Regions from separate parts of the Halobacillus sp. 12SKB genome, predicted to be linked through region 3. Evidence: riboswitches for the same ligand, from Rfam matches in the RefSeq annotation. Region 3 holds a riboswitch; each other region holds the start of a gene.
The links. A riboswitch is a leader RNA that binds a small molecule or an ion and turns the genes downstream of it on or off. The one in region 3 is predicted to bind thiamine pyrophosphate.
Positions count from the first base shown of each region.

Region 1: another riboswitch for thiamine pyrophosphate. It lies ahead of ACQ4XT_RS13880 (YkoF family thiamine/hydroxymethylpyrimidine-binding protein); the one in region 3 lies ahead of thiT (energy-coupled thiamine transporter ThiT).
Region 2: another riboswitch for thiamine pyrophosphate. It lies ahead of thiW (energy coupling factor transporter S component ThiW); the one in region 3 lies ahead of thiT (energy-coupled thiamine transporter ThiT).

Region 1 covers NZ_JBRFWR010000001.1:2,796,165-2,800,999, forward strand. Annotated here, with positions in the region: gene ACQ4XT_RS13870 (ABC transporter ATP-binding protein) at 1-896, opposite strand, end outside; gene ACQ4XT_RS13875 (ECF transporter S component) at 893-1,471, opposite strand; gene ACQ4XT_RS13880 (YkoF family thiamine/hydroxymethylpyrimidine-binding protein) at 1,468-2,070, opposite strand; TPP riboswitch at 2,161-2,263, opposite strand; gene ACQ4XT_RS13885 (hypothetical protein) at 2,380-2,610, opposite strand; gene ACQ4XT_RS13890 (DUF420 domain-containing protein) at 2,792-3,313, opposite strand; gene ACQ4XT_RS13895 (hypothetical protein) at 3,387-3,536, shown strand; gene ACQ4XT_RS13900 (RDD family protein) at 3,580-4,005, shown strand; gene ACQ4XT_RS13905 (hypothetical protein) at 4,011-4,307, opposite strand; gene ACQ4XT_RS13910 (hypothetical protein) at 4,304-4,462, opposite strand; gene ACQ4XT_RS13915 (carboxymuconolactone decarboxylase family protein) at 4,644-4,835, shown strand, end outside.
Region 2 covers NZ_JBRFWR010000001.1:1,305,933-1,310,767, forward strand. Annotated here, with positions in the region: gene ACQ4XT_RS06470 (PucR family transcriptional regulator) at 1-1,222, shown strand, start outside; gene ACQ4XT_RS06475 (DUF3221 domain-containing protein) at 1,245-1,778, opposite strand; TPP riboswitch at 1,890-1,999, shown strand; gene thiW (energy coupling factor transporter S component ThiW) at 2,092-2,580, shown strand; TPP riboswitch at 2,586-2,691, shown strand; gene tenA (thiaminase II) at 2,734-3,420, shown strand; gene thiD (bifunctional hydroxymethylpyrimidine kinase/phosphomethylpyrimidine kinase) at 3,417-4,229, shown strand; gene thiM (hydroxyethylthiazole kinase) at 4,220-4,835, shown strand, end outside.
Region 3 covers NZ_JBRFWR010000001.1:3,571,885-3,576,719, forward strand. Annotated here, with positions in the region: gene ACQ4XT_RS17800 (phospholipase D family protein) at 1-836, opposite strand, end outside; gene thiT (energy-coupled thiamine transporter ThiT) at 1,504-2,070, opposite strand; TPP riboswitch at 2,159-2,258, opposite strand; gene ACQ4XT_RS17810 (alpha/beta hydrolase) at 2,340-3,080, opposite strand; gene ACQ4XT_RS17815 (SDR family oxidoreductase) at 3,034-3,939, opposite strand; gene yfkAB (radical SAM/CxCxxxxC motif protein YfkAB) at 4,144-4,835, shown strand, end outside.

The DNA.
Region 1 (4,835 bases), 780 kb from region 3:
TTCCAATGCACATTCTCTGTTTTCAACAACACCTTACCAGCAGATTCCGCAGGAGGATTCTCTGGGAAAGCAACAGCCGGCATTTCTCCGATGTGAAGCGGGTAGGGAGGCGTCCATTCCTGTTCCAGAGCTGTCCTTGTAGCATAAGGAAGCTGGATGCCCATCTCATGAATGTCCCGGGCGTAGGTTTTCAAATGGTCGTGAAGCGGACCATCGTAGGCGAGCTCCCCACCTTCATTAATGATGAGGACCCGATCCAACAAGTCCAGCCAGCCTTCCAGCTTATGTTCGATGACAAGCAGGGTGAAAGAGAGCTCCTTTTTCAACCTCTTCAAAAGCTGGATGAATTCCTTCCTCGCCACCGGATCCAAATTCGCCGTCGGTTCATCGAGGATCAACACCTCAGGTTCCATCGCGAGAATGCAGGCAAGGGCGACTTTCTGCTTCTGCCCGCCGGAGAGGCTGGAGATGTTCTCCGTTTTGAAAGCTTCCATTCCGACCGATCGTAAAGCCCTATCCACTTTTTCCACCATCAACGCATAAGGGGTATTCAAGTTCTCAAGCCCGAAGGCCACTTCATCCTCAACAGTGATCATGCAGAACTGCGTCTCCGGATCCTGGAAAACGACGCCGACGTTCTGTGCCATTTCACCAGCGGGGTAGGAGTCGGTCCTCCGTCCTTTCACATGGATTTCTCCCTCCATGGAACCGTCGAGTTCTCTCGGATAGAGTCCATTCAGGCAGTGGGTGAGGGAGCTTTTCCCCGACCCGCTCGGACCGAGGATCAGCATGCTTTCTCCTTCATCGATGGAAAAATTCAGCCGGGACAGCACAGGCTTTCGCCTTTCCTCATAATGAAGGGTGAGGTCCTCGACGCGTATCACTTCCTGACTCATGCCGCATGCTTCCTTCGGTGTTCTTTTCCGAGAGCGAAGCTTGAGAGGACACCCGTTTTCGCTAAGGCGTCACTGAGCGCTTTGCCTGCGACACCTGAAATGATGGCGCCGCTGATGATGCGGGCGATGAACATGGCGGCGACGTACCCGGTACTGAGTGCTGCATAACCGGATAGGAAGTAACCCCAGACGAAGCTGAACACAGCGGCCATTACACCGGCAAGCATGAGGGTGAACAGGTCATAACGCTTGTACCTCGTCATCGCGAAGGCCGATTCTGCGCCGAGCCCCTGGATCATCCCTGAAACAAGAAGCATCGGGCCGACCGCATTGCCGAGCAGCACTTCGACCGCGGCCGCAATCGTTTCCGATAAAAACGCGGCACCGGGTTTGCGGATGATGTAAGCCGCGATGATCGATACGATGAACCAGATGCCGAAGATGAGGTCATAGCCGATCGGTCCGAAAAAGCCGACGAGGATTTTCCCGACCGGAAGGAAGGCCAGGTACACGACCGCAAAGACGACAGAAAGGACGGACATGACGACGATTTCTTTCAGTTTCCAGCTGTTCATGAGCGATCATCCTTATGGGAAGGGCTGTTGGCAGAGACCGTCACGGTCATCACCGTATGCGATGAGCCGCTCGCTTCCGTTTCCCTGAACACATCCTCAAGCCCTGTGAAAATGTCGCGCGTATCCCCGTCGAGACGGGTCGAGTAGTGCGCAGGCGTGACTTCAACGCCTTTTTCTTTCATCGCTTGTATCTGACGGTAGATCGTGTCCATATAATCGCCGCCACCCATCGGATACAGAGAGAACTTCGCCGCAATCCGCTGTTCGATTTCCCTGGATTGTGGTTTGTTCAACCGTTCCTCCGACTCATCCATATGGACATCGCCGGAAGAATCCCCCGGGCAGCCAATGGAAAACGTTCCTTGAAAAGCGACATGGACACCCGTTTTCGCGATATGTAATAAAATCGCTTCGGTGACATCGAAGACATGTTCCATCCGGCCACGCACGGTCGTCGTGACGTCATCCGTCTTCATCCACACTTTCGAGCTGTCCACCTCACGTAAGCTCGCTTTGATGTAATCCACGAAATTGTCTGCCATCGGGTGTACGGAAAAAGAGCACCCCGCGATTCTTGATGTTCCACATTGATGATCCATTTCGAATTCCTCCTTTTTTGAGCACAAAAAAACTGCATCCCACGGGAATGCAGTCTACCACTCATAAAGGAAGAACCAGTCTGGTCCTTGTGAATGACGACCGCACTTCCCCACGCTAGTATTATCTAGTTCGGGTTCCAAGGGTCGGAAATTTTCCTCTCAGCCGCTTCAAGCAGCTCCCCCAGTGCAAAACGCGTATGCAGTTCTTGTACGTTGCTTCCATCGTAGCCGAGAGTCATAGATTTGTAAACCATCTTTTGCTAGAAAATAAAAGGACCGGTTCGCTCAAAAGCGGATCCGGTCCATGCCTTATGCTTTTGACAAGCGTAATTTCATCACGTTCTGATCTATGAAACAATCAATATACGGTACGCGTTCATAAGGATAATAAGTGACGGAGGTCGGCGTCACATCCATTAGTTGATAAAGGTCCTCTGTTGAAGCCACATCATTCAACACCAATTGGACGTCTTCACCAGTCAACGAGGAGAACTTGGCCGAAGTGTAACCTTCATTTTTCATAAATTGGAGTAGATCCATTGTAGTCTCCTTATTATCTGACCTTGAACCTTACATTTTCCCTGAATAGCATTAGTTGAAACATAAATCTACAGAAATCAATTAGCGGCAACTCTCTAACTGTTATTCTACTATAATAAGGTGCAGGAAGGAAGCAAATAATTTCGACAATAAACCAGGTGCTTCGTCGCGCCTTGTCGCATCAATAATAAGGGGAAATCATCAAGTAGACGATGACGCCGGTGAGACTGACATACAGCCATAACGGCATCGTCCATCGCGCGATTTTCCGGTGCTTGTCCACCTTCATCGCAAGCCCGCGGAACAATGTAAGCAGGGCAAGAGGCACGATGAGTGCAGCCAGTACGATATGGGTGATCAAGATGAAATAATAGATCCCTGCGACAATCCCTTCACCGCCGAACGATGTCGACTCCGCCATCGAATGGTACGTCAAGTACGAAACGAGGAAAAGAGCCGTCGACGTGAAAGCAGCGAAAATGAAACGCTTGTGCCACTTGACGTTTTTCCTGATGATCATGAACAAGGCAGCAAGCAGGAAAACGAACGTAAAGGAATTCAAGACGGCATTCAGGAGGGGAAGGAGTTTAATATTGAATCCAAGATCCCCGTCCACTTTCGGTAAAAACAATAAAGCTACAACGATGAGGTTGATAGCGATGGAAAGCCCCACGACCCATGGGACGTAATTGAATTTTTTCATGGTATCGATCCTTTCTAAAAGACACTTGATATAGAATCCTAGTCAAGTATAAAGAAAGTGAGGGGAGAATGCTATGACAGAAAACGCACAATTTGTCGAACAAGCATATTCTGATTGGGAATTAGGAAATAACGAGGATTTTAAAAAGGAAGGCATTGAAAAAGAGATGGGGCAAAAGCTCCATCTCTTTTTCGTCGTTCTGGGTGAATGGGCAAACCGATGACGACGAAAACCCATAGGATACTACACAGAAAGGAGGGACTTCGATGTCCGAAAGAAACTTGTTCCTCAGATTCATAGGCACAGGCCTTGAACTCATCGTATCCGGATTCCTTGCCATCCTATATACAGCCACACAGGACACAGGTCGCGGCTTTGATCCGAACCCCGTCTTTTGGAAAGCCTTCATCATCATCCATGTCTCGCTTCTCATTCTTTTCCCGCTGCTTGCAAAAGGGAGGACGATCGGCATGCTGTTGACGCACCTCACCATCGAAACGAATGCAGGCAAGTCGCCGACCATCATGCAGATTTTCATCCGTGTCATCCTTGGATTCGGTCCGGTCATCCTTACCCAGGGAATGTGGTACTGGATTTCCTTCGTCACCGCTTTGATGGATCCGAAGGGGAGAGGGTGGAGTGAGATCATATCCTTTACGACGATTAAATGGAAAGAGCCTCCGTTGGAATAAGTGGCTCAGGCTACCGCTGCTTTGCGGTACCGGAACAGACTTGCTCCAATAAAAATGAATGTGATCAACACAAGGATCCACATCGTATCACGGTAAGTAGAAAAGGATAGGGGCTGAATCCAATCATGGTAAAGTTCGATCGCGAGCCAGCCGATCGGGAAAATCGGTGCCGCTTTTGCATAGGAAGCGTTCACCACTGCCTTTCCTTCCTCCGTTTTTCCCTTCTTCCCCCAGGTGAAGCGTAAAAGATAAACGAGAGCTACTAGGAAAATCGGGGTCAATAAAAGTCCTACAAACATCATTTTTCTTCCCCCTTTCTTAACTGTTCATTAATGGTTTGATCCAAGTAATCGTCCATCGGATTTCTCTGTCCGAAATTTTTCAGTCCGTTTCCGATAAAGTAGCCGGCTAAGGCGATTCCTGCAGCCAGGATGACGGCGTCCAGTGAAAATTCCATCTTTAACATCCTCCGATTCGTTTATTATCACTATGCTATACGTTTAGGAAGGAGGAAGGTTTCAATGAAGGGTTCTCTTTTTAGAGAAGACAGAAAATTCCCTCACTTTATTTACGAGGGAGTCCTGAGATGGTAAAATTTATCATTGTAGTGAACTAAAGAATACAAAGGAGAGAGGGCAATGGGAAACGATCTACTCTATGCAAAATCATATTTTGAGAGACTGCCGGAACTTGGGGATTTGGCACCAGAAGCGTTCAAAGCTTTTGTAGCGTTTGATAAAAAAGCGCTCGAACCAGGAAAGCTGAACGGTAAATTAAAAGAATTGATTGCTGTAGCGGTAGCTCATGTGACGGGATGCCCTTACTGCATC
Region 2 (4,835 bases), 2.3 Mb from region 3:
TCTGCAGGAGATCACATCAATCATCTACCAGAACACAGGCATTCCGACGGCCATCAGTGATCATAACAAACAGATCCGCGCGAATCAGTACTTTGACCGTTATTATATCGATGTCTTAAATGGGCATGAGCTTTCCCAGGAAGGCATCCTTGTGGAAACGGAAATGGACAGTGATCACCCGCTCCGCCATTATATTGAAACCTACGAAATCGGTGGGCAGAAATGCTACCAGCTTACCATTTTATCGAACTATAAGAAACAGGGATATATCCTGTTTAAGCCCAAGGAAGAAAAGGATCTCACATGGGTGAACCTTCACATTTTGGAGCATGCGCTGACAGCTTGTGCCTTATATTTCGTAAAAGAGAACGCCATTGAAATGACTGAAATAAGACTCAAGGATAACTTTTTGCTTGATTTGGCCAAGCGGGAGAGGGAGATGGACAGAGCTCTGTTATCAAAAGCGCAGCTGCTTGGCTATGACCTGGAGAAGCCCTATATTTGTCTTGTCGGCCACATCCGTTTCGTGCAGCCGGAGGAGGAACGCACCTCTTCAACGATGCCTCAAGTCAAATCCTCATCGATCAACAGTCGGAATTATTACATCCAGAAGGAAGTCACCCATGCAGGAGATGCACTGCACAGGAGGACGATGACCACTTTTGATGAAGGGGAGGTGATCGTTTATTTGGAAACGGACCGACCGGATTACGGGGAAACCGCGAATCAGTTTCTCGATCTGATTGAGCGAAGGCTTCATGAGTTATTGAAAGGGATTATGATCAGCTGGGGCATTTCCTGTCATAAAGGGGGATATCAGGTTTTTCATAAAAGCTATGAAGAGGCGGAAACGGCTCTGAAAATCGGTCAGCAGCATGAAGAAGGGGAGCGGACATTTTTCAGTGATACAAGAATGAATCGCCTGCTCATGGCACTGTCCCACGAAGAAGAAATCGGAGCGATTGTTTCAGATACATTAGAAAAGCTGATTGATTATGATCAGAAGCGGCAGACAGAACTGATTCATACGTTTATGGTCTACAATAAATACAATAGCAATGTCAGCCAGACGGCTCGTGCGCTGAATTTGCACCGGCAATCTTTGCTGCACAGATTGAGAAACATTGAACATTTGACCGGGCTGTCTCTTCTCAATGCTGATGACCTCTTTTTGCTGGAGCTCAGCGTAAGGTTATGGCTTTTGAAAAAAGTCGATGCATAGAGCGCTCCCTCGGGATAGCGCTCTATTTTTCATCTTTGACGGTCGTTTTCCATTCGCCCTCATTTGTCCCGCGTCGATCCAGCTTGACGGTCCACTGGTCGGATTCTTCATCAAAAGAAAGCAGAGAAACAATCAGCACATCGGCCTTTTCTGGTTCTTTTTCAGATAATGCAGTAGAAAGAGCTTCAGAAGCTTTTAAATCTGCTCCCTGGACTTCACTCATTTCAAGTTCCTGGACTTTTTCAGCGGTGGCTTGTTCAGGGTAGGACTCAGCGATATCCCCGTCTACCCAGACCTCGACCTGTTTGCCGACCCATAGGCCTTCAGGGGCATTAGATACCCACATGGCCCGTCCTTCTTCGCCTGATCCATCATCCATCGGCGTGACAACCAGGATACTGTCCTCATCCTGCTCCATGACAAACCCGCTCATGACCGGATCGGAGGCTTCTGCTTCCACTTCATTCTGGTCTACTTCTTTTGTCTCTGAAAGCCCACATGCAGTAAGGGATAAAGAGAAAACTATGAACATACCAAGCATCCACCTTATTTTCATCATTCCCACACTCCTTATCTATTAATGTTGACGTTTGAACGGGAGGAAAAGTTTCACATGACAGAAACATCCAACTTTGTTATGATGAAAATCACCAAGCGAATAAGTTTATGAAACTACTAGGGGAGCCTGAATGGGCTGAGAGGAAAGCGAGCAAGCTTTCTGACTCTTACGAACCTGATCTGGTTAATGCCAGCGGAGGGAAGTAGTCAGACGATACGTGTATCGACTTACTGCATACCAGGCCAGGTCCTCTAAGGATCTGGCTTTTTTATATGGACCCATTCAGCTCCTGTACGGAAGGTGGTGAATAATGAGAAACACAAAATTAATCACAACGATGGCTGTGCTTGTTGCCATTGGTACGCTTGGGGCTCAATTTCTCTGGTTTCCGGCTGGAATAGCGAAAGCTTATCCTGTTCAGCATGCGGTTAATGTGATCGCGGCGGTGGTGCTTGGACCCGTCCCGGCGGTCATGATTGCTTTTGTCATCGGGCTCTTACGTTTGTTATTAGGTCTCGGCACCTTTCTTGCTTTTCCGGGCGGAATGTTTGGTGCATTGTTGGCAGGGCTTTGTTACCGAATGTATGAAAGAAAAAGGTCTGCGGTGATTGGTGAAGTTCTAGGCACTGGAGTCATCGGGGCTTTGGCAGCTGTACCGATTGCACACGTCTTAATGGGAAGTACAGCTGGTGTTTTCGCGTTTGTTCCTTCTTTTGTCGTAAGCAGTGTCTCGGGGGCTTTGATTGCTATCTTCATTTTATCACGAGTGAAAGTTGAAAACATGATCTTACAACCATAATACACGGAAACTGCTAGGGGCGCGAGTAATCGCTGAGATAAGGAGACATTCCTTGGTCCCTCAATACCTGATCCGGGTCATGCCGGCGGAGGGAAGTAGTAAGAATCCCCTTCTGTCCTCTAGTAGCTTCCAAGAATAATAGGAGGCTCTATCATGTCTTTTTCCAATCAATTAAGAAAAGAAAATCAGGATATCTATCAAAAAATCTTCTCCCATCCCTTTATCCAGGGCATCGGGAAAGGAGAGGTTCCAAAAGAAGCCTTGATTCACTATATTAAAGCTGATTATGAGTATCTGAATGCCTTTATGCATGTCTATGGAATCGCAATTTCCAAGTCTCCGGGCAGGGAAGACATTCAATTGTTTAATGAACAAATCGATTTTGTATTAAACAGTGAAGTTCACCCTCACAACAACTTTTGCGAACAGATTGGCGTTCCTTATGAAAAACTGCAAGGGTATCCATTGCCGCCGACCGCTGACCACTATATCAAACATATGCTTTTCCATGCCTATCAAGGAGGCATCGGAGAAATATTAGCAGCTTTGCTCCCGTGTCCTTGGACCTATTATGAAATCGGGGTGGAGCTGATGAACACCTATCATCCAGAACCTGATCATCCCTACCTCCCGTGGATTGAGTTTTATGCCAATACGGAAGTGAAGAGTCTGACGGCGGTGTTATGTGAACGGCTTGATCAGTGTGCTGAACAAGCGTCTGAACCGGAAGAGCACCGTATGAGGGCAGCCTTCCGAAAAAGTTGTCAGCTGGAATACGCCTTTTGGGATATGGCTTACACTCAAGAGCAATGGCCTTGTGAAAAGGAGGGTGTGAGATGACGAATGTATCATGTGCGTTGACGATCGCCGGAACAGATCCGAGCGGGGGTGCAGGTATTCAAGCAGACTTGAAAACGTTCCAGGAGCTGAAGAGTTATGGCATGAGTGTTGTGACCTCGGTTGTTGCTCAAAATACGACAGGTGTGAAGGATGTCCACCACCTCCCGGAAAATTTTATTATGAGTCAACTGAAAGCAATTTCTGAAGACATGCCTGTTCATGCACTGAAAACAGGAATGATTGCCAACAAGAAAATGATGAGAGTCATTAGTGAATGGTTGGATGAGGTGGATGCTCCTTACGTCATGGACCCTGTCATGGTTGCCCAGAGTGGCGACCCGTTGATTGAAAAAGAAGACCAGCGCTTTTTGAAAGAATATCTTGTACCAAAGACATCGCTCGTCACTCCCAACATTCCGGAAACGGAAGTGCTTGTTGGAGGGGAAATTGAAACAGAAGCAGATATGAAAGAAGCGGCCGAAGTAATTGTGAAAGAATTAGGTGCGGATGCGGCCCTTGTCAAAGGGGGCCATCTCAATGGAAGAGCGGTTGATTTTTTATATGATGGGGGGCGTGTCTATGAATTTGAATCCGAACGTATTGATTCTTCGAATACGCATGGCACAGGGTGTACGTATTCAGCAGCCATTACGGCTTACCTGAGCCAGGGACACGCGTTGCCACAAGCCGTTAAAGAAGCCAAATACTTTGTAACAGAAGCGATTCGCCACTCCTTCGACTTAGGAAAAGGAAGCGGACCGACCAATCATTTTTCTTTACGTGAGGAGGTTTTCAACAAATGGCTGTAAGTGTTATCGATAGAGTAAGAGAAAAACGTCCACTGATCCATCACATCACGAATGCGGTCGTCATGAATTTTACAGCGAATGGACTTCTTGCTTTCGGCGGATCACCGATTATGGCTAATGCTAAACAGGAGGTTGCAGATGTCACTCGATTGTCTCAGGGGCTTTTATTGAATATCGGGACGCTTCATAAAAATCAGGTGGAAGCAATGATTCTTGCAGGGAAAGCAGCGAATGAGATCGGTATTCCGGTCGTCTTCGATCCTGTCGGCGCCCCTGCAACCCGCTATCGTTCAGAGGTATGCCAGCGAATCTTACAGGAGGTGAAGCCGACCGTCATTAAAGGGAATGCCGGGGAACTCGCCCATCTCGTCGGTCAGGATGTGGAAACGAAAGGGGTAGACTCAACAGGGAAAGCTGACCCTGAATCCATCGTTCGTCTGGTATCAGAAAAATACCAAACTGGAGCCGTCTGTACAGGTGAAAGGGATGTCGGGTGCATGAGAGGAGAGGTTTTTGTCAACGAAACGGGTCACCCGCTTCTTGCTCAAATTACAGGCTCCGGCTGTTTGTTAGGTTCTTTGCTTGCAGCAGGCTTATCTGTAGAAG
Region 3 (4,835 bases):
TCACGATTTTCATAATCAGGAAAATCAGCCCCACCTGAATAGTTAACCACCGCTTCTTCAGCTTCTAAAATATCTTTGATGATCGGCCCCGTCATCTTAAATGCGACGTTTTCATGATAACCACTGGCATCGTGAGGGTTGGCTGTGGAGACAATCGCAGATTTCTCTGTGACGAGAATTTTCCTATGGTTCGCTTTGATGTTAAGCAATTTCATATAGGACCTGAGCGTTACATCTGGTGCTTCCTTGGCCATAGGGTTACTGATCCATCCGTTGTCCCCGGTCCCCATCCATGAAAATAAAAGCCGCCAAACACTCGAATATAAAGGGTTCGAATCTCTCAACTTATTCAAATTGGTCAAAACGACATCCACCCCGCCATCCTCAAGGCGTTTGATCGTCTCCGATTCATACGATCCATAAACCGTATTGATCCGATCCGTAATGAAAACGACCTTCAGATCAGGAACTTCCTCTTTCCTTTTTAATATGGCGTCCACTAAATTTTCGGATATCTTCGGAAACTCATTTTTTCCGTTCGTGTAGCCATTGAATAAAAACATATCCGCTACAATAAAGTCCTCCGCTTCTGAGATCGTCTGGTTGATCTCTTCAAAAACCTGAAGGTCATGTACTGTCTTTCCTGCTTCATCTTCGTATGTTAAATCACGGAAAAACTCGATATTTTCCATCTGGTGCGTTTCTCCCTCATAAGAAATCCCTTCAGGCAGAGCTTTCCATGAAGTATGATAAGCAATCGTGACACTTAAAATAGCAATAATAATGACGATGATCCAAAACCACTTGCTTTTTCCAATCCGTTTTAAACGGTTCATTATGTAGCCTCCTCAACTAGAGTGCTTATTTTATTTTCACTATAATGCCCCGTTTCAAACCTTGATCTCAGAAAAAAATAAATAAAACGCCATTTATTGAGATGTTTCGAAGTTCGTTTGCTGTGCTGAGAGCCAGGGGTGGCAGGGAAGCAACTCGCTTTCCTGCGGGGATGACGGCAAGCCTCCTCGGACTTCGTCCTGTGGGGTCTTGCCAGTCCATCCATTCCCGCGGGAGTCTCGCAGCTTCCCAACCACCCCATTCGATGGATGAGTGAAACGAACCTCTTTACCATGTATGATTGTCTCTCGCAATTCCTTATCTATAGTAAAGGGCACTCTATAGAAGGATTTTATATCCAGAATAACGGCTTTGAAAATTCATACTTCTCCTTCCTTGATAGAAAAGCTTCTTATTCCAGAAGTGGTTTCGAGAATCTTCCATGGAAAGGGGCGGAGGGGAAGGGCGAGACTCCTGCGGGGAAAAAGTGCAGGGTGAGACCCCGCAGGACGCAGTCCGAGGAGGCTCACCGCGCTCCCGCGGAAAGCGAGCTATTCCCCGCAGCCCCATCCACTCAACAAAAATCTCGAAACTGAGTCTTAAAGAACAATAACAAAAGAAAGAAAAAATCCCCCTCTCGATGATCCGACATGGAGAGGGGGATTTTTGTTAATGGCTTAATAGTTTTGGTCGTTTTACAAATAGGAGACTAACGACGATACTGCTTAGGATGAACGCGGGCAGCATGTATCCGCCATTATAGACGAGGGAATACAACCAGACCGGCTGGCCTTCCGGGGCGAACTCGCCGTAAAAAACGATGCCTGCGAAAAAGTGTCCGAAAAAGCGCAGCACACTTCCAATCAGGCAGCCGGCGATGATCCATCCGACCAATCGACGGGACTCTTTCGATTTGATCGCCTTCCATAGCGGTTTCGCCACTAAACCTGCCCCTCCAATCACAGCAAAGGCAACAACATAGTCCAGAAATGCCTGGAGAGGGGTCATAATATAGGCGCCTGTCATGATTTGGTAGATTCCCAGCAGCAAACCGGTGGTGACGCCCCCTTTTAAGCCCCAGCGAAAGGCCATGATAAACACAGGGACCATCGCAAAGGATACCGATCCTCCCTGCGCCCACAGTTTAAAAGATAAAAACGGGATGATATCCAACAACAATGCGAGTGCTGAAAAAATCGCAACTTCTACGAGAAATAAAACGCGACGATTTCTCATTTCAACATTCCTCCTAAAAAAAGACACAAAAAAAGCAACGCCAAATAGGGAAGCTTCCTGATGGAGGAGTCCCAATTCTGCATTGCACCATCAAAAAAGCCGCCATCCCTACGCCAGTGCTAACTGACAGGTTCGAAGGGTCAGAACGAAATGTTCACTCTCAGCCGGAGGCTCCCCTTGAAGGCTTTATACCGTTTACTTTTCTTGATTTGTCTCTATTATAATAAACTTTTTACTAGATTACAAAACCTTTTCTATTTCCCGGGCAATCACTTTGTGTTCGTGTACATTTGGAAAAATTCCAGCGTACGCTCGATGATCATATCCTTGTCATGATCAAGGGTAGCCACATGGTAACTGTTTTCCAGATGGATAATCTCCTTGTGTTCAGAAAACACCGATTCGAAAATGACTTCTGAATTGTGAGGTGGAACGACGTGATCCTCATCCGATACGAAAATCATGATCGGACAGTGGATTTCGTCAAGCCTGTCCTTCACTTTACCCATCAACGTGACGAGCTCGCCGATCGATTTCACTGGTGTGCGGTCATACGCAAGTTCAACGGTTTCCGGATCCTTGATATCCGAGCCGATGGCATCAATGAAGCGTTCGTCCATTCCCTGACTATTTTCAAGTGCGGGTATATCGATAGCCGCATTGATCGGAATGACGCCTTCAATATCCCGATGCTCACTCGCCATATATAATGCAAGGGTTCCCCCCATCGATAACCCGACGACAAAAATTTTCGAACACCTTTCTTTCAACCAGTTGTATGCTTCTTCTACGGACTGCACCCAGTCCTGATGAGAGGACGATTCCATGTCCTCCGGGGTCGTTCCGTGCCCTATCAATCGCGGACAGCTGACGGTGTAACCTGACCTTGCATACGCTTCGACTAACGGCTTCATGCTCTGTGTTGTTCCAGTAAACCCATGAGAGACAAGAATGCCGACTTCATTACCCTCGAAGCGCATCTCCTCCGCTCCATGCATCACTTTTTCCATTCAACCCCACTCCTTTGGCTTTCTCTTTTCCAAGAATTTTTTGTAACACCGTCTTTTCCAGCCACTTCCACGGCAGCAAACGTTTGAACCACACATTCGCCCGAACTCCGGGACCTATGGGATAGCGGAGTTTCACAAGCGTTTCTTTTTCCATCAGTCCGGTCATCAGATCAGACACGTCCTCGGGGTTGCCGTGGGATTCACTGTTCAAAGCATTCCACAACCCTTTTATGTAATCGGCGTAAGGAGATTCAGGGTCCTGGACTTCTTCCGGCATTTCAAGCCCTGTCGACCAAATATTGGTCTGATAAGATCCTGGCTCGATCAGCGCGACATCGATCCCGAACGGTTTCACTTCGAAACGGAGACTTTCCGATAATCCCTCCAATGCGTGTTTGGATGAAACATAGGCAGATAAGCCAGGAAAACCGATCAGTCCGCTCACACTGCTGACATTTAAAATCTTCCCACTTCCCTGTGCACGCATCAGTGGCAGAACCGCTTTCGTAACGGCGATCACACCAAAGACATTCGTATCAAACTGCTTCCGGTAGGTTTCAAGCGGCACCTGTTCAAGAAATCCACCCACCGCATAGCCCGCGTTATTCACGAGGACATCCAGCCTTTCCAGCGTGTTCACTTTTTCTGAAAAACGCGCGATGGACTGTTCGTCCGTCACATCCAACGGCCACACTTCGATCCGGCTACGTACTTCTTCATCAAGTGTTTCGTAGGCGGCGGCCTTTTCTACATTTCTCATCGTGGCGATGACACGAAAGCCTTTTTCGGCACATTTCACAGCTGTATGAAAACCGAATCCACTGGATGCTCCTGTAATGAGTACGGTTTGTTTCATAATCTGACTCCCCCTTGTGCTAATCGTTACCCCATATCATTCGCTGTCACACCCTTATTCTCCTCTTTCTCGGAAACCTAAACAGCTCCGCATCGTCATATCACGACATAATTCCGATACATAATGTATGGTTTTAGGCATATTAATGATAGAATGGTAAAGGTTATCGACCGAATAAATATTAATAGAAAGGAAGTTTCATATTTTATGAGTACGAACATGAAGCTTCAGGCGCTTACCCCCACTTATGATCCGTGGGAAGCGTATATGGACGTGGAAGAACACGGAAAAATGACGTTATCGAACATAGAATTTACGACGACGACGCTCTGCAACATGCGTTGTGAGCACTGTGCGGTCGGATATACGTTAGGTGCGAAGGATCCAGAGGCTCTGCCGATGGACCTGCTGAGGAAGCGGCTCGACGAAATCCCCCATCTCAGGACGCTCAGCATCACGGGCGGGGAACCGATGATGTCTAAGAAATCAGTAGAAAATTATGTCGTGCCTCTTCTGAAATACGCTCACGAGCGCGGGGTGCGGACACAAATCAACTCGAACTTGACGCTTCCTTATGAGCGATACATCCCGATCATTCCTTATTTGGACGTTTTACATATTTCCCACAACTGGGGAACGATCGAAGAATTCATCCATACCGGATTTGCCCGAATGGAACGGAAGCCTTCCGAAGAAAACCGTAAAAAGTTCTTTGACCGGATGGTGGAAAATTCGCAGCGGCTTTCTGAAGAAGGGGTGATGGTTTCAGCGGAAACGATGCTCAACCGTCGGACTTTCCCTTACCTGGAATCCATCCATGATCATGTCAAAGAAATGAAATGTGCGCGCCACGAAATTCACCCGATGTATCCCGTCGATTTTGCCAGCAGCTTAGAGAC